2 linked regions of the Chelatococcus sp. YT9 genome follow. The protein of the gene in region 2 interacts with the protein of the main gene of each other region in a pairwise test. Links are inferred from orthologs where the notes say so. Each region holds a gene or a part of one and is shown on either strand. Other genes may lie near its edges.

Evidence for each region.
Region 1: the proteins of KIO76_RS05745 (region 2) and dnaE interact in binary tests that used the Escherichia coli proteins (3 or more experiments, as listed by UniProt). The link is inferred for Chelatococcus sp. YT9 from one-to-one orthologs.

The regions. Positions count from the first base shown.
Region 1 is NZ_JAHBRW010000001.1:4,032,375-4,042,030, reverse strand. Bases 1,874-5,894 are described here. They hold dnaE (DNA polymerase III subunit alpha), read right to left. Parts: upstream 5,545-5,894; coding sequence 2,074-5,544; downstream 1,874-2,073. Other genes in these bases: KIO76_RS31100 (META domain-containing protein), read right to left, coding at 5,693-5,894. Outside these bases: KIO76_RS18680 (ABC-F family ATP-binding cassette domain-containing protein), read right to left, coding at 195-1,784; more of KIO76_RS31100, read right to left, coding at 5,895-6,487; KIO76_RS18665 (hypothetical protein), read right to left, coding at 6,657-6,935; KIO76_RS18660 (hypothetical protein), read left to right, coding at 7,334-7,510; KIO76_RS18655 (hypothetical protein), read right to left, coding at 7,532-7,780; KIO76_RS18650 (2-dehydro-3-deoxygalactonokinase), read left to right, coding at 8,216-9,211; KIO76_RS18645 (2-dehydro-3-deoxy-6-phosphogalactonate aldolase), read left to right, coding at 9,250-9,656. UniProt on the Escherichia coli protein: DNA polymerase III is a complex, multichain enzyme responsible for most of the replicative synthesis in bacteria. This DNA polymerase also exhibits 3' to 5' exonuclease activity. The alpha chain is the DNA polymerase catalytic subunit.
Region 2 is NZ_JAHBRW010000001.1:1,264,325-1,272,792, forward strand. What follows is about bases 3,951-6,783. They hold KIO76_RS05745 (aminotransferase), read right to left. Parts: upstream 6,025-6,783; coding sequence 4,876-6,024; downstream 3,951-4,875. Other genes in these bases: KIO76_RS05740 (polyamine ABC transporter substrate-binding protein), read right to left, coding at 3,951-4,810; cobU (bifunctional adenosylcobinamide kinase/adenosylcobinamide-phosphate guanylyltransferase), read left to right, coding at 6,408-6,783. Also shown: KIO76_RS05720 (succinylglutamate desuccinylase/aspartoacylase family protein), read left to right, coding at 1-366; KIO76_RS05725 (ABC transporter substrate-binding protein), read right to left, coding at 434-1,717; KIO76_RS05730 (glucokinase), read right to left, coding at 1,972-3,009; KIO76_RS05735 (hypothetical protein), read left to right, coding at 3,271-3,654; more of KIO76_RS05740, read right to left, coding at 3,713-3,950; more of cobU, read left to right, coding at 6,784-6,935; cobO (cob(I)yrinic acid a,c-diamide adenosyltransferase), read left to right, coding at 6,988-7,596; KIO76_RS05760 (VOC family protein), read left to right, coding at 7,650-8,057; KIO76_RS05765 (cobyric acid synthase), read left to right, coding at 8,059-8,468. UniProt on the Escherichia coli protein: Shows aminotransferase activity with methionine and histidine as substrates, and to a lesser extent also with phenylalanine.

The sequences.
Region 1 (9,656 bases), 2.8 Mb from region 2 along the record:
GCCTTGGGCCGGACGATCCGGCCACCGGATGGCTCGTGAGAGATCTCAAGAAGGTCCTTATGTTAGGACCTTCGCGAGCTTAACCCCGCGTGTGGAATGGGCGCGCTTATAAGGGCGCCAGCGTTGAGATGCAAGAGATGGCGTGCGGAAAGAAGGCATTCAATCCCTCGGCATCCGGTTGAGCGGGTGATCGCTCAACCAAGGGGGGCGCCCAGCTCCACTCTTCGCTGCAAAGCGAGGCGATCAAGAAACCTCTCATCGTGGCTGACGACCAGGAGCGCGCCGTCAAAGGCGCATAGCGCCAGTTCCAGCGCCTCCATCCCGTCGAGATCAAGATGATTGGTCGGCTCATCCAGAATGAGAAGCGCGGGCGGGACGGGACGTCCCAGGGTGCAGGCAAGCCCGGCGCGCAACCGCTCGCCACCACTGAGATCGCCCACCCGCTGATGCGCATCCTCCGCGCGGAAACGAAAACGCGCCAAAGCCGCCCGACACTGGTTCTCATCCGTCTGCGGGTTCAAATGCAGGAAATTCTCCCGCAGCGACAGCTCCGGGTCGAGCAAGCCCATATCCTGGTCGAGGAAAGCCAGGGGGACCGGCCGATCAACGGATCCGCTCTGCGGCTCGAGCTTGCCCGCGATGAGCGCCAGTAACGTGGACTTGCCACTGCCGTTCGGACCCGTGATCGCGACCCGTTCGGGACCGGTTAAGGTCAGAGACAGATCACGAATGACAGGCCGCTCAGCCGCATATCCCGCTGTCACGGCTGCAAGACGCAGAGCGATCTTACCGGAAGGCATGTCGGTGGTAAGCATCTCCATGCGCAAGGGCTGCAGCACCTCGATTTTCTCGCGCGCGCTGGACAGGGCCTCGTCAGCCATCTCGATTCGCGCATCGCGAAGGCGGGCATTTGCGCCGCCGGATGTCTCGGCGCGGCCTCTCGCCGCGTCCATCAGGATTTTCGGCTGGTCGCCTTTGGCGCGGCCTTTCTGTCCATTGCTATCCCTTCGCGCTTTGCGCTCGACCGCCTGCTGCGCGCGACGCCTGATCTCCGCGCGTTCCCTTTCGGCATTTGCGAGATCGTGGCGAGCAGCCTCGAGCTCCGTGGACTTCCGCGCATGAAAAGCACCATAGTTCCCGCCATATCGGGTAGCGCCAAGCGTGGTCAGTTCCACGATGGCGTCCATCGTATCAAGCAGCTCCCGATCATGACTGACGATGATCGAGCTGCCTCGCCACGCGCGGATGAAGTCCAGCACAGCCCGGCGTCCGTCGCGATCCAGATTGTTGGTCGGCTCATCAAGCAGGAGAACGTCCGGCTCGGCAAAAATCAGCGCTGCCAAGGCCGCGCGACTGCGCTGCCCGCCTGACAGCACAGCCAGCGGCACATGAGCCTCCAGGGACAAACCGCACCGCGCGAGGGCCGCGTCGATCCTAGCCGGTAAGGTCCAGTCAGCGCCGGCCAGTTCGTCAGGGTCGGCAAGCCCCCTTTCGGCGCGGTCGAGCACTGCCAAGGCGGATCTTGCACCGAAAAGGTCCGCGAGCGTGTCGGCGCTCGCCTGTATATCCTGCCGCATGACGCCAAGGGTGCCAGAGGCTTGAACGGAGCCCGACGACGGGCTTAGCTCGCCCGCGATCAACCGCAGCAGCGTGGTCTTGCCGGTGCCGTTTCGCCCGATGAGGCCAGTACGCTCGGGACCGAAGCTTAGATTGAGATCAGAGAAGAGCGGCGCTCCATCAGGAGCATGCCATGATAGATTGCACAGGGTGATGGAAGCAGGCATGGGACAGGACTTCTCGCAGCATGATCGACTGAACGACGGCGGCAAGAGACAAATCCATGTCGAAGCGGCTCCAAATTCCTGCTGAACGGCCCTCTAGGTAAGACTAACCATCAACCTTCGCAAGCTTGGTCGGCGAAAATCTGGGAGGTTCCGCCATGTGGGGCGCGGAACTGCTTCGGGCTGGTCTCCGCGGCAAGCCTCCGCTATGGGCCATGTGGACCCAACTTCGGCGAAGCAAGCAGAACCTCGGTCGGCGTTCAGCCAAGGCCAAGGTCACCTCCACGTCGCCTTACAACATCTCCACATGGACGACGCCGGGGATCGCCCGGATAGCGCTCGCCATCTGCGGTGTCGTGGAAAAGCGCCCTTTGAGCTTCACCTCGACCTCCTGCCTCTCCTCCAGCATCAGCACCAGCGAGATATCGCCATCGCCGCGATCGCGGAGCCGCTCGGCTACGATGGGCAGTGGCGCCTCGTCACGCAGAAAGATCCGCAGGCTCTTGTGGTGCTTCGAAACAGCCGAGTCGAGGGGCTCGACAGACTGGATGCGCGCCCTCACCTCCTCGCCCTCAGCGGAGGCCTGGACCAGCAGGATGACCGGCTTGCCCGGCTCCAGCAGGTCGCGGAAATGCGATAGTCCTTCGGCGAAGATGATGGCCTCGAAATGGCCGCTCTGGTCGGACAGATTGACGATACCCATCTTCGAACCGCTCTTCGTGCGCCGCTCCGTCCGGTCCAGCACGGTCGCGGCGAGCCGCCCCATATTGACACCACCGCGGACCGCCTTAGCGAAATCCGACCAGCGTTGCACACGCAACTTCTCAAGCAGCGCGCCATACTCGTCGAGCGGATGGCCCGTCAGAAAGAACCCGGCTGCATCGTATTCCCGCTGCAGCCGCTCCGCCGGCAGCCACGGGACGTAACTCGGGATGCGCAAGGGCTCCGGTGCGGATGTGGGCCCACCGAAGAAGTCGTTCTGTCCGTCAGCCTCGGCTGCCACCGTGCGCGCCGCGATCGCGGTGATCGCATCGATCGCCGCGAAGCTCCGCGCCCGATCCGGCTCAAGTTCATCGAAGGCGCCAGCCGAGATGAGCGCTTCCAGCGTGCGCTTGTTGACGAGCTTGGGGTTGAAGCGCCGCGCGAAATCACTGAGGTCGCGGAACGGCGTGTTGCCCCGTGCCGTCACGAGCGCCTCGACAGCCTGCCTCCCGACGCCTTTGAGCGCGGCCAGCGCATAGCGGATCGAGCCGCGCTGCTCGGCATCGTAATGGACGTCGAAGACCACGCCCGAGCGGTTGATCGAGGGGGGCTCCACCTTGATGCCGAGGCGTTCGGCCTCGCGCCGGAATTCCGACAGCTTGTCGGTGTTGTCGAGTTCGAGCGTCATGGACGCCGCCATGAACTCGACCGGATGGTTCGCCTTGAGATACCCCGTATGGTAGGACACGAGCGCATAGGCGGCCGCATGGCTCTTGTTGAAGCCATAGTCGGCGAATTTGGCGAGGAGGTCGAAGATCTCGTCGGCGAGCGCCTTGGTGAGGCCGCGCTCGATGGCGCCATTCACGAAGCGCTCGCGCTGCGCGTCCATCTCAGCCTTGATCTTCTTGCCCATGGCGCGGCGCAACAGGTCCGCTTCGCCGAGCGAATAGCCCGACAGCGACTGCGCCACCTGCATCACCTGTTCCTGGTAGATGATGATGCCGAAGGTCTCGTTGAGGATCGGCCTCAGCTTCTCGTGGAGGTACCATTCCTCCTCCGGCTCGCCGTCGCCGTGCTTGCGGGCGCAATAAACAGGAATATTGGCCATCGGACCGGGACGGTAGAGCGCCACCAGCGCGATCAGGTCCTCCAGGCGGTCCGCGCGCATCTCGACGAGCGCCTTGCGCATGCCGGCGCTTTCCACCTGGAACACGCCGACCGTCTCGCCGCGCCCCAGATATTCGTAGGTCTTCTTATCGTCGAGGGGGATCGCCGACAGATCGATGTCGATCCCCTTCTTCTTGATGAGATCGACCGCCGTGCGCAGCACTGTGAGGGTCTTGAGGCCAAGAAAGTCGAATTTGACGAGGCCCGCCTGCTCCACCCACTTCATGTTGAGCTGACTGACGCGCATGCCGGAACGCGGATCGCGATAGAGCGGCACAAGCTCTTCGAGCGGCCTATCGCCGATCACGATGCCGGCCGCATGGGTCGAGGCGTGGCGGTGCAACCCCTCGAGCTTCTGGGCGATGTCGAGCATGCGCCCGACGACCGGCTCCTCCTTCGCGGCACTCTGCAGTTTGGGCTCGTCCTCGATGGCTTTCTTGAGCGTGACGGGATTGGCCGGGTTCTGCGGCACGAGCTTGGTCAGCTTGTCGACTTGGCCATAGGGCATTTCGAGTACGCGGCCGACGTCGCGCATGACGCCGCGCGCCTGCAGCGTACCGAAGGTGATGATCTGCGCGACACGATCCTCGCCGTAGCGCTGCTGCACATAGGCGATGACCTCTTCGCGGCGATCCTGGCAGAAATCGATGTCGAAATCCGGCATCGACACACGATCCGGATTGAGGAAGCGCTCGAACAGGAGGCCGAAGCGTAGCGGATCCAGGTCGGTGATGGTGAGCGAATAGGCCACGAGCGAACCCGCCCCCGAACCGCGGCCCGGGCCGACGGGAATGTCATGGGCCTTCGCCCACTTGATAAAGTCCGCGACGATCAGGAAGTAACCCGGGAAACGCATGCGCTCGATGATCGACAGCTCAAATTCAAGCCGCTGGCGATAATCGGCCTCGGTCAGGCCGGGGGCTGGGGGGTGGGAGGCCAGACGCGCGTCGAGCCCGGCCACGGCCTGCCGGCGGAGCTCGGCCGCCTCTTCCGTCTCATCGCCGCTGAAGCGGGGAAGCATCGGCTTGCGCGTGCGCGGCCGATAGGCGCAGCGCATCGCAATCTCAACGGTTGACTGCAACGCTTCCGGCAGATCCTCGAAAAGCTTGACCATCTCGGCGCGCGACTTGAAGTCGTGCGCGTTGGTAAGCCGCCGGCGATTGTCATCGGCAATGAGACGGCCGTCGGCAATGGCGAGCAGCGCGTCATGCGCTTCATAGTCTCCGGCCTTCGCGAAAAAAGGCTCGTTGGTGGCGACGAGGGGCACACCATCCCGATAGGCGAGGCGGAGCAGCTCAGTCTCGACGGCACGCTCCTCGTTCGTGCCGTGCCGTTGCAACTCCACATAAAGCCGGTCGCCGAAAACCTCTTGGAGGCGCCTGAACCGCTCCGAAGCCAGTTCCATCTGGCCGTCTCGCAGGGCCCGGTCGAGCGGGCCGCCCGGCCCGCCGGTCAGCGCGATCAGCCCCTCGCTATGGGCGGCGAGCCGTGCGAAAGGCACATGGATCACCTCCCCCGCCGTGGAATCCAGGAAGGCGCGGCTCGTGAGCTGCATCAGGTTTCCATAACCGGTCTCGCTGGTCGCGAGCAGCACGATATGCGGCAGGCTGCGGGTCACCATCTGGCGCACGGTAGGGTCCGGCGGCTCGAATTCGACCGTGAGCTGCAAGCCGGCGATCGGCTGGATGCCGGCTCCCGACAGCTTTTCCGAGAACTCGAGCGCGCCGAAAAGATTGTTGGAATCCGTCAGCGCCAGCGCCGGCATACCGTCCGCGATGGCCATCTTCGACAAGGCCGCGATGGTGAGCGCACCCTCGAGAAGCGAAAACGAGGAATGGACATGCAAATGCACAAAGCCGACGTCCTGGTAGATCTCGTTCGCTGAAACGTTCATCGGGAACCCAATACCGATCACATCCGGGCCGGACTCATGCCCGCTCACAGCCCCAGAATACGGCGCGGACCGGCGGGGTCGAGCCCCGATCCCAGATTACCAGTGGATGTCCTATCACCGCTGATCCTGCGGGGTCGCTGTCCAGCCCTCAGGTCTGTTTGCAGGTGACGGGCGCCGCGTTCTCACCCTTCGTGAGATCATAGAGATCAGCCGTATTGCCCTTCGTCCACCAGATGAAGCGCCCGCCAGCATATTTTGCACCGGAACCGGCCAGCACATTGGCCGCGATCACGAACTCGCCGTGGATCGCGAGCGACACCAGCGAGATCGCCCCGGCATTGAAATAGGTGGCATCCACGACCCGATCACCGCAGGCATAGCTTGCCTTGACGGTCTGGACCTCGTTGACCGTCGGAACTTCAATCGTGATCGCCGCACCTTGGCGGACCGATGTCAACAGCGCCAATTGCTTGCCGTCGGCGTCCAGCAACGAAAGCTTGCCGTTGCCGCCGATCTCCCAACTTTTCACGGCTTGCAACGCATTGAAGAATTTCTGCTCCTGCCCCATGACCGCAGGAGGACAGGCCATGCGGGTGGAAGCCAAGGGGCCGATCCGCAGGGACTGGCCGGAGATCTCAGCCTTGCCGGTGAAGTGGTTGCAACCGCCCGAACCGGTGACCTTGCCATTGCCGCTAAAAGCGATTGTGGTCTGTATGCGATTGACGACACCGCCGCCGGCGATATCCTCGGCTAGCCATTGGCCAGCCAGTGTTCCTGCGTTGGCCGCAGAGGCTCCCTGAACGGACAGGGAAAGGGACAGCCCCGCAAGGGCAGCGATGAAGACCCTCTGCAGCAAGAAGCTGCGCGAGAGGTCTCTTCTCAAGGCGTCGCTTTTCAAGCGCTCCATCCGCATCATGTCCTCGCCTAACGGGATCTCCTTCATGGGTTGATCCCCTCCGATAATCCTGGACCGAGGGCAGCTCAATCACATCCAAGCCCACGCATTCCGCGTTTAGGGACAAAGGGAAGCGAGCGAGGCCGAATATCGTTCGCAGCTCATCAGGGCCGTGGAAGCGCTGACCGACTGCTGAATCCCGGTGAGAAGCGCGTCTTCAGAAACCCATGTTCAGAGCCGGCCTGCCGCCGCGGAAGCTCGGGCGAATACCGCTGCCGCCGTCGTCTGTTCCCTGCCGCGCCAGATCCTCGTAGCTCGGCTGGCGGAACTCCTGAACGGAGCGTCCCTCGAAACGCCCCGGCGATTGCGGCTTGGTCTTCTTGGCCGCGCGTGCCGGCTTCGGCTTACCCGGCGTGGCGAGGGTTTGCCCCTGCTGGGGCACTTCAAGCGGGGCATTCTGCGCCACCACCGGCGTGACGGCGAATACTCCCATCACCAGAGCGATCGCAGCTGCGCCGCCAGCTAACCTCCGGGGAAGCGGCCGGCCCGATGCACCCAGCCGGAATCGCGAAACTACGGGTATGTGATTCCTTCGGCTCATGGCTGTCCTCATTCCGGCGATTCGATCGGATCGATCTGAGTTCCATATATTCCGTTCACGGGAATAGGGCTGCCTCGTGACATTGAGCCAGCTCGACAGCCGCTTGTGAAGCTTCAGGCGGCGCCCTCTTCAGAAACCTTAAAGTGGAACCGCATGAAGCACCCACGACTTCTCTCCATGCACAGACAAGGACGAGTATCATGGATACGAGCGGGATACGAACAGAACGAACCGCCTGCGAGGCTGATCCGGAGATGGCCGGCTCGTTAATTCGGCAAGCTTCCGAGCCGCCGATGCCCGGTTCTCCCCTGCCGGATCCCTACAAGCGACCGCCGACGATCGACCCTTCCGATCCCCTGAAGCCGATTATTCCGCCGGTTGAAGAGCCAGATCCGGACGATCCGGACAACGACAGGCCCAAGCCCAATCCGGACGAGATAGAGCCAGAGAAACGCGTGCTGCTCTTGTGAGAGGCACGGCGGACTGCAGCTTCACGGCATCGATTTCGAGCGGTTCACCTCGTTGATCTCGGCCTGCTCGCGCTCAGCGGCGGCCGAGAGCGCCGCATGCATCCGGCCGCGGACGTAGCCACGTGAGATGAGTCGTTCCGCTTTCGCAAGGCGCTGCTCCTTCTCCGTGAGATCGGCCAGCGCATCCCGGATTGCAGCGTTGAGAGCCGCCATGGCATCCCCTTCAGCCTTGAGATAGGCCGCAACGATTTCGTCCACCATCATGCTCATCGCCGGACCCATGCGATCTGATTGCCATTTGAAGAGCGATCAGAGTAACTGACCGAGAACAAAAATAGAACACAAAACAACACCGACGCAAATCACAAATCCCCAGTGAGGTAAAAAATATAGCTATTTCAATTAGATATAACGCAGCCAGCCGACGGACCCTGCCCTGAAATGGCGCAAGAGGACATGGCGCAAGAGGACATGGCGCAAGAGCAGGCAGCCATCGAAGGATCTCGATCAAAACTGGCACATACATTTCCGGTGAGCGCGTGATTGAGGCCTTCTCCCCTGAGGCTGACCGACAGAGCGGCCCTGGAAACGTGGCATCCAGCGACCTTACAGACCATTGCCGTTGAAGCACGGACCTAGACCCTGCGTCAGTGATCGAGTAGGCAAACGCCAAGGTCGACCAAGATAGATGGCAGGAGCGATCGCATGCAGGGCAACCAGGAGTCAGAGGCACGTCAACCTGTTCTCGTCGCCCTCGACTGGGGCACGTCAAGTCTGCGTGGCTTCCTGATGGACAAGGACGCTGATGTCATCGACCAGCGCTCCAGCAGCCGCGGCATTCAGAACCTGCCGGAGCCGGGTGTGCCGGGCTTCGAAAAGGCCTTCGCTGCCCTTTGCGGGGAATGGCTCGTGCGATGGCCGGATCTGCCAGTGGTCGCAGGCGGCATGGTCGGCAGTGCGCAGGGCTGGGTCGAAGCACCTTATGTCGCCTGCCCGGCTGACGTCGCCGAGCTCGCCCGTTACGCCGGCCGCGCAACGACAGCCGACGGCAGCACGATCCTCATCGCTCCCGGCGTCATCGACAATCCGGCCGATGGGCCGCCTGATGTGATGCGGGGCGAGGAGATCCAGATCGCCGGCGCCCTCGCTGACCATCCGTTACTGGCCGAACGGGCCTCGATCATCATGCCCGGAACCCATTCGAAATGGGTCGCCGTCGTCGCGAGCCGCATCACCCGTTTCCACACCTATATGACCGGCGAGGTCTTCGCCGTCATGGCCAAGCACTCCATCCTCGGGCGGCTGATGACCGCTCCGGAGGAGGGGGCCGCCCCAGCGGCAGCGGAGACCGCTTTCCTGCAAGGCGTCAAGGCGGCTCGCGATAGCCATGCCGGCGATCTCCTGAACCAGCTCTTTTCCGTGCGCAGCCTCGGTCTCACGAAGCGCCTGCCCGGCGATGTCCTGAAAGACTATCTCTCGGGCCTTCTCATCGGCCAGGAACTGAGCTCGGGGCTTGCCCGTTTGAAGGCCGCTGCCGGAGACCTGCCCCCCGTCGTGCTGATTGGCGATGACGGCCTCTGTAACAGCTACCGCCGTGCGATGGCCCTGTTCGATATCACACCCGTCGCCCTTTTGGGGAATACAGCTCCGGCGGGGCTCTTCCGCTTCGCAACCGCAACGGGCATGCTCGATCGGGCATAGAAGCGTTGTCCGCCCGTCTGACAGAAGGAATCGGTACCATGACCCCGTCAAGCCGCGCGACGCGTTTGGAAGAGGCCTTCACCACGCTGCCGCTGATCGCCATCCTGCGCGGCCTGAAGCCCGAGGAGGCCGTAGGTGTCGCCACGGCGCTCCATGAGGCCGGCTTCCGCTTCATCGAAGTGCCGCTGAATTCACCCGACCCCTTCGAGAGCATCCGCATCATCCGCGAGTTGCTGCCGGATAATACACTCGTCGGCGCGGGCACCGTGACACGGACTGCCGAAGTCGAGCGTCTCACAGATCTTGGCGCCGACCTCGTCGTGATGCCGCATGCCGACACCGCAATCATCCGCGCGGCGGCTGACGCCGGCCTCGTCTGCACCCCTGGCGTCGCGACCCCAACCGAAGCCTTTGCCGCGCTCGCCGCCGGTGCCGCCGCGCTCAA
Region 2 (8,468 bases):
GCAGCCGCCGGCCTGCGCCGTGCGCTTGCCCATGTCGGCATTCTCGTGAACAGCGGCTTAGGACCGGAAAGCGCATCGACACGGCTCCTCGCGGTGGGCGGCGAGCATTTCCTGCGGTGTCCTGGCCGAGGCCTCTTCGCTCCCGCCTTCATGCTCGGCGATACCGTTGCGTCCGGCGCCGTGGCTGGCTGGCTGAGTGATCCCGAACGGCCCGAACGCGCGCCGGAACCGCTTCATTTCGCGGCGGCCGGCGTCGTCATCTGCCGGCGCGTCCCGACGCTCGCTGAAGCGGGAGACGTTCTTGTCCATCTCGGCGAAGACACGAGCCCGGAGGCCCTGATCGAGGCGGCCTGCCCGTGCGCCTAAAGCAGGCGCGGCCATCCCGGTTAGCCGGAAACGACCGCGCCCTTCCCCCTCTTATTCCACCAGTTTCTCAGCCAACCAGCTTCTGGACCGTCACCGTCAGCTCATCCATCGCCTGCTGAGGCGTTTTCATGCCGAGCACGACCGTTTCCGCTTGCTCCTTGAACAAGTCGGCGGCGCGGGCGGCATTATCAAAGGCCGGTAGCGGCACGCGGGAGACCTGGAGCACCTTGCGCTCCGCTTCCGCATAGGGGAGAGCCTCCTTGATGCGCGGATCATCATAAGTGGAGCCACGAACCGGCCCGTTGCCGTTAAGCGCGGCTGCCAGTGTCGCCTCCTTCGAGGACATGGCCTTGATGAAGGCCCAGGCCAGTTCCTTGTTCTTGGAGTTCTTGGGTATCGCCATGCTCCAGAACTCGACCTTGGTGGGCGCCACCTCGTATTTGCCCTTGAGGGCCTCAGCGATCGGGAAGTAGGTCGTCTTGATCTTGCCGGCGACCTGCGACTTGGCCGGATCATTGTAGAGGCCGTTGCGGCTCATGGAGCTCGCGGCCATGGCCGCCCGCCCCTGCTGCATCCAGGTATTGGCGTCTTCGGCCTTCATACCCGTGAGGTTTTTTGGCACCGCACCGGAAGTGTAGAGGTCACGGATCATGGTCAAAGCCGCCACCATCTCCTTGGAATTGGCGACGACCTTCATGTCGGGCGTGATGAAATCCGCATCCCAGGCTCGAGCGAGTGCGATAACCTCGGGATAGGCGACGCCCGGCAGGATGAAACCGACGACCGGCGTGCCGTCCGGCCGGGTGTAGGTGCATTTCTTGGCGACCTCGACGAATTCCTCGATTGTTTGCGGCGGTCCCTTGATGCCACGCTCGGCGAAGATCTCCTCGTTATAATGGAGACCTGTCGATGCATGCCGGAACGGCACCGCGTAAAGCTCATCACCAATGGTCACGCCCTTGACCAGGCCCGGAAACAGGTCCTTTGGATCCTCGACGGGATCCTTCGCCATCCTAGGACCAAGCGGCTCGAACAGCGTGGCGATGCGCGGGGTCGCATAGGTGTTGAGAATGAAAGCCACGTCGACGGTGGATTCCGCGAGTGAAGCCTCGCGGAACAAGCGGTCGTGCAGGGGCCCTGTCTCGAAAGTCACCCAATTGACCGTGTCACCGGTCGCCTTGGTGAACGCCTGAGTGACATCACCCCCCTTTGTACCGTTGGACACGTTCTGCATCACGCGATGCGCGAAGACGTTGATCTGCTTGCCTTCAGCGCGCAGCGACCCCGCGAAGGGCAGAAGCGCCGCGGTAGCGGCACCCGTTTTCAGAATTGTCCGTCTCGTCAGGCTCATATTTATCCCTCCCGCAAGCTTCATAGACCGGCCCGTTCGCCCGTGGCGTGGCTTCATTTGCCTTACTTTGCCCGCACATCGCGAGATTATCCGGATGTTTGCGGTAGGGCCATTCAAGGGGTCGTGTCGTAGAATAATTACATTCCAAAGCCGCTTCAACGAAGAAATTGCGACGCGCGGTGCCGGATTTCTGTAATAAAACTACAATATGGAGCGGCAAGCCTAGATATGGGTCCACAGACCACAGCCTCGCATCAGCGTCGAGCGAGCCTGCTCTCCCAATCCATGCGGTAACGATCCGGGGCGGCCGCCACGGCAGCCATGCCGAGCAGCACCGCTTTCTGCTCAATGACAAGCACAGTCGCGATGCGGCTCATAAAACCATCAACCGGGGCCTTTTCGGCGAAGATGGCCGCGAAGACACCGGGATCAATCAATGAATGGATCCGCGGCAGGATTCCGCCAGAAAGATAGACACCGCCGCGCGCGCCGAATGTCAGCGCGACATCGCCAGCAAAGCGCGCCAAGATCGCGAGGAACAGTCGCACCGTGTCGCGCGCCGCCGGATCGCTGCCATCGATCGCCGCTTCGACAAGCGGGGGCGGCTCACCGTAGCGCGGCTCTAGTCCTGCAACCGCGCATTGCGCCTTATAAAGCCTTAAAAGGCCCGGGCCGGACAGGACGCACTCCGCCGTCACCCGACCATCAACCCGCTCGATATGCGGCCAAAGCGCATATTCCTCATCTGTGACCGGGCCGAAGTCGATATGACCGCCCTCGCTTGCAACGGGGATGAACTGGCCCGCGCTCTCGATGAGGCCTGCGACACCAAGACCCGTCCCGGGTCCCAGCACCACCCGCGTTCCCGCTCGCGGCGCGAGATCGGGCGTGATGCGATGCAGCGCCTCACGCGGCAAGGCGGGCAGCGAGAGGGCCTGCGCCTCGAAATCGTTGAGCAGCAGACACTCCTCCAGGCCAAGCTCCTCGAGTAACGCCTGCTGGTCGAGCACCCAGCCGGCGTTGGTGAGCTGAATGCGTCCGTCGACCAGCGGCCCCGCGCCACATACGATCATCGAGCGGGGCGCCGGCAAGGGCGGGGATGCCGTTTCAGGAAAACCACCGCGCATGGCAGCGATCGCCGCGACGACACCGTCGTGGGCACTCGCATGCTCGTGCGTATGCAGTTGGACGGAAGCTTCAAGCGGCGCGCCAGGGGCTTCGACCAGCGCGAAGCGCGCATTGGTCCCACCGATATCGCCCACTAAAACGGGGTGAGGAAATGTTGCCGTCATCGTTCCTGTTAAACGAGAGCGTTGCACTGAGGGTTCCGTGGCCAGCGGGATCTCCGGAAATCCGGCGACATTGCGCGTCGGCGGACCTCTTGAGATGGCCTTGTCCCGCTTTGGCAGAGCGGGGTCAAGCGCGCGAGCCCGTCTCGTAGCGATCACCGCCATGCCGAAACAGATCAGGAAGACTTATGGCAAGACTGGTCGCAAGACCCTGGATAGGGCTATGCATGGCGCAGTATGGAGAGATGACAAGGACAGCGACGCATGCCATCCGGAACGACAGGCTCGAACCGCACGGTAGCCGCGCGATTTCTGAGCTTAGGCTTCACGACTCTGGTTGTCGGCTTGAGTCTCGCACCTGGCGCAGCGCAGGCGCAGGCGCAGGCCGGCACGCCCTCATGCAAGCGCGATCTCTTCGTTCTCGATTCAACGCTGCGCAACGCCTTGCGCAATCTGGAAGCCGTGGCTCAGGCGAGCGATGATGCCAAATGCAGCGCCTATCGCAAGCATGTCGATGTCATGCGTGAGGCGAGCAAAACCTTCGCCCGTTGCACGACAGGGCGTGAGCGCCAGGAGAACGTGGCTCAGATGGACGGGTCCGTCGCGGATTTCGAGGTGCTGATTCGCTCCCGCTGCACGAAACCTTGAGAAGGACGGGATCCCCATGGGGCAAGCCCGCCTTCCAGCAGTCCGTACGGCCTCGCTCTCAGCGCCCTGTCTTGATGCGCGTCCACAGACGCGTCGCGGTGCGCTGGGCCTGCTCGTTATAGGCCGTGTTGGTGAAAAGGCGTGACATGGTCTGCTCATCCGGATAGATGCCGGGATCGTTCAGGATCGCTGGATCGACATCCTTCTTGGCGGCCAGATTGCCGCTGGCATAATGCACGGCATTGGCGTTCCGCGCCGCGATCTCCGGCCTGTTCATGAAATCGATGAAGGCATGCGCCTCCGCGACGTTCTTCGCGTCCGCGGGGATCGCCATCGAGTCGAACCACATCAGCGCACCTTCCTTCGGAATGACATAGCTGATGTTGACGCCGTTCTTGGCTTCCTCGGCGCGGGCCTTCGCCTGGACGATATCCCCGGAATAGCCGACAGCCACGCAGATATCGCCGTTGGCGAGCGCGTTGATGTATTCGGATGAATGGAACTTGCGGATGTTGCCGCGCACCTTCATCAGGGCATCGGCCGCCTTGTTGAGATCCTTCGCGTCCTTCGAATCGGGATCGAGGCCGACGTAGTTCAGGACCCCGGGAAAGAGGTCCTCCGGGGAATCGAGCATATAGATGCCGCAGTCCTTCAATTTCGCCGCGACCTCAGGCTTCAGCACGAGATCCCAGGTATTCAGCGGCACATCGCCGAGCCGCTCCTTCACCTTGTCGACATTCAGGCCGATGCCCGTGGTGCCCCACATGTAGTTGACAGCATAGACGTTGCCAGGATCGAAGACGGTCAGCTTCTTGGCCACGTCCGGCCACATGTTGACCAGATTGGGGATCTTCGCCTTGTCGAGCGGCTGGAATACCTTGGCCTTGATCTCGCGCTGCAGGAACGGTCCGGACGGCACCACGATGTCATAGCCGGATTTCCCGGCTAGCAGCTTCGTCTCGACGATCTCGTTGTTGTCGTAGGTGTCGTACACGACCTTGATCCCGGTCTCCTTCGTGAACTCTTCGAGCACCGTCGGATCGATGTAGTCGGACCAGTTGTAGACGTTGACGGTCTTTTCCTGCGCCATGGCGACACCCGCCGCGGCGAGCGCGGCGATCGATACCAAGGAGCGAAGCATCAGAGAACGGATCATGCCGGCTGTTCCCAAGCTGGAGTGTGTTGCGTGTTTTGGAGTGTTGCCAAACAATGTGGGGCAGTTCAACGGCGCTGCACAAGCCCCTCCAACCGCTCCAGGGCGCGATCGAGGGTCGCGTCAGTCTTGGCGAAGCAGAAGCGCGCGACTGTGCGGACCGCGCCTTCCGCATAGAAGGCCGAAACGGGGATCGCGGCGACGCCACGCTCCGTCACGAGCCGCTTGCAGAAATCCACATCATCCGTCTCGCCGAGGGGAGCGATGTCCACATTGAGGAAATAGGTGCCGTGGCTCGGCAGCACGGTGAAGCCCCTCTCCTTGAGGCCATTGCTGAAACGATCCCGGCTGCGCTGGAAATCTGCCCGCATGCCGGTGAAATAGTCGTCAGCCTTGCCAAGGCCAAAGGCGACGGCCGCCTGCAGGTTGGGCGCCGTGGTGAAGGTCAGGAACTGGTGCGCCTTGGCGAGCACCTTGAGGATGTCCGGCGCCGCGCAGGCAAAGCCCACTTTCCAGCCTGTCAGCGAAAAGATCTTGCCCGCCGAGCCAATCTTGACGGTGCGTTCGCGCATGCCTGGCTCTGCCATCAGCGGACGATGGCGGCGCCCGTCGAACACCACATGCTCCCAGACCTCGTCACAGACCGCGATGGCGTCATGCTTGACGCAGAAGCGGGCGAGCAAGGCGAGGTCCTCCTCCGGGAAAACAACAGCGGAGGGGTTCAGCGGATTGTTGAACAGAACCACCTTTGTCTTATCCGAGAAGGCCGCGGCGAGCGCCTCTTCCGTCAGGCGCCAGTGCGGCGGCTGCAACGTGACGAAGCGCGGCACGCCACCCGCGCGCCGCACGAGTGGCAGATAGGCATCATACATCGGCTCGAAGAGCACGACCTCGTCGCCCGGTTCGATGAGCGCGAACAGGGCACCCGCAATCGCCTCCGTGGCGCCTGATGTCACCATCACCTCGTCCGCCGCAAGATCAAGGCCCTGATGATGGGCATAGTGCTGAGCGACCGCTTGCCTGAGCTCGGGCAGGCCCATCATCGGCGGATACTGGTTCCATCCGGAGATCACGGCTTCCGCCGCCTTGGCCCGCACGTCATCCGGGCCGGCGCCGTCGGGAAAGCCCTGCCCTAGGTTTACCGCTCCCGTCTCGCGAGCGAGCTGCGACATGGCTTCAAAGACAGTGGTAGGCAGGGAAGCGAAAATGCGGTTCATGGAGCGGCGCCTCTTAATGGGGTCAGCCTTAGCACCGCTGAAGGGTAGGCGAAATGGCATTCGTCTCCCACAGCACGGGACGCGGCGCCGAAGTATCGACCCTCCTGCAACATTTCGCGTGAGATTGCACAGTAAACGCGGGCCAGCGTGTGCCAGCGCACAGCCTGCGCGGAACTTCGGTGCACGTCGCGCCCACAAGATGCAGGTTTGTTTGACTTCGGGAGCAATGGCGCCGAATGTTTGGCTGTCGGCTCGGCAGGGCCGTCTGGCTGGACCGTTCTCCGGTGCCCCCTCCCAGCCTCGCGGACTTGCCGGGCCGGTTCCCGTTCCGGGGACCACCCGCGATGCCTTGCATTGCCCCTGAGGTCGTGACACCAATGGGCATGCCCCTGGCCAGCGCACCACGCCCCTTCCTGTCCCTGATTCTCGGCGGCGCCCGCTCCGGCAAGAGCCGCACGGCCGAGGCCCGCATCACATCCCTGCCGCAGCCGTGGATTTATCTCGCCACCTGTGAGCCTCGCGATGATGAGATGGCGGAACGCGTCGCCCATCATCGCGACCGTCGCTGCGGCGGATGGATCACCCGAGAGGAACCCATTGATATCGTCGAGGTGCTGGATGACGCCCCGCCCGGCGTCCCGATGCTCATCGACTGCCTGACCCTCTGGCTCACCAATGTGATGCTGGCGGAATACGACGTCAGCGGTGAATGCGACCGGCTGATCACCCGACTGGAGGCCAATGACCGGCCCCTCGTCGTCGTCAGCAACGAGGTCGGCCTCGGCATTGTGCCGGACAATGCGTTGGCCCGCACTTTCCGCGACCAGGCGGGCCTCATCAACCAACGCGTCGCGGCCATTGCCGATGAAGTGGTGATGGTCGCCGCCGGCCTTCCCCTGAAACTGAAATAGATCCGTTCACGGCCCGGGCTGCGCGCGGCCCATCAGAAACCCCGAGGACACCATGAGCCTGAACACCGACGATGCGCGCCATCGCGACAAGATGATCAAGCGGAAAGCCGCCCAGGATGCAGAGGTTGCCTCCAAGACCATCGAGAAAGGGCTCCTTATCGTCCACACGGGCAAGGGTAAGGGCAAGTCGACAGCCGCCTTCGGGCTGATGCTGCGGGCGCTCGGCCACGGCTGGCGGGTCGGTGCCGTGCAGTTCATCAAGGGCGCCTGGTCAACCGGCGAGCGCAAGGCGCTGGAGGCATTCGGCGACCAATTGCACTGGTACAGCATGGGTGAGGGCTTCACCTGGGAAACGCAGGACAAGGCACGCGACATCGCCGCCGCGACCCGCGCCTGGGCAAAGGCCCGAGAACTCATGGCGGACCCGGCCGTTCGCCTCGTCGTCCTCGATGAGCTCAATATCGCGCTGCGCTATGACTATCTTCCGCTGGACGAGGTGGTGACGACGCTCGCTGCGCGCCGCCCAGACTTGCACGTGATCGTCACGGGCCGCAATGCCAAGCCGGAACTCATCGCAGCCGCCGATCTCGTCACCGAGATGACCCTCGTGAAACACCATTTCGAGGCGGGTGTGCGCGCACAGGAAGGCATCGAGTTCTGATTCCATCCTGACGTCGCTGATACCAGTCGCGGCGTTCGACAGGGGCCATCGCCATGCGTTTGCTGGTCAATATAGACGTGCCGGATCTCGTGCAGGCCGTGGCTTTCTATACGGCGGCCTTCGGCCTTACGCCTGGGCGCCGCCTCGGAAAGACTGTAGTCGAGCTCGATGGAGGCCCGGTTCCGATCTACCTTCTCGAGAAAGCACCGGGCACGTCCGGCGCCGCCAACGATGCCCGGCGTTACGAGCGCCATTGGACGCCGATACATCTCGATATCCAGGTCGATGACATCGACATTGCCCTTGCCCGCGCCGTCGCGGCTGGTGCGACCGTGGAAAACGGCGTCAATACAACCGTCTGGGGCAAGATCGCCATCTGCGCCGATCCTTTCGGACATGGCTTCTGCCTGATCGAGTTCCAGAATCGCGGCTATGACGAAATCGTCGAAGCCGATGGCTGAAATGTCCTCTACCCCGGCCATCATGATCCAGGGCACCGGCTCCAATGTCGGTAAATCGCTCTTGGTCGCCGGCCTCTGCCGGTACTTCGTCCGCCAGGGCCTCAGGGTGCGGCCGTTCAAGCCGCAGAACATGTCGAACAACGCCGCCGCGGTCGAAGGGGGCGAGATCGGGCGGGCGCAAGCCCTGCAGGCGCGGGCGGCCAGGGTGGCGCCAACAGTCCATATGAACCCGATCCTCCTGAAGCCGGAGAGCGAGCGCGGCTCGCAGCTCATCGTCCATGGCCAGCGCTTCGGCCGGCTGGAGGCGCGCGATTTTACATCGAAGCGTGAGCGGCTGATGCCCTTCGTCATGGAGAGCTTCACGCGGCTTGCGGGTGAAGCGGACCTCGTGATCGTCGAGGGAGCAGGCAG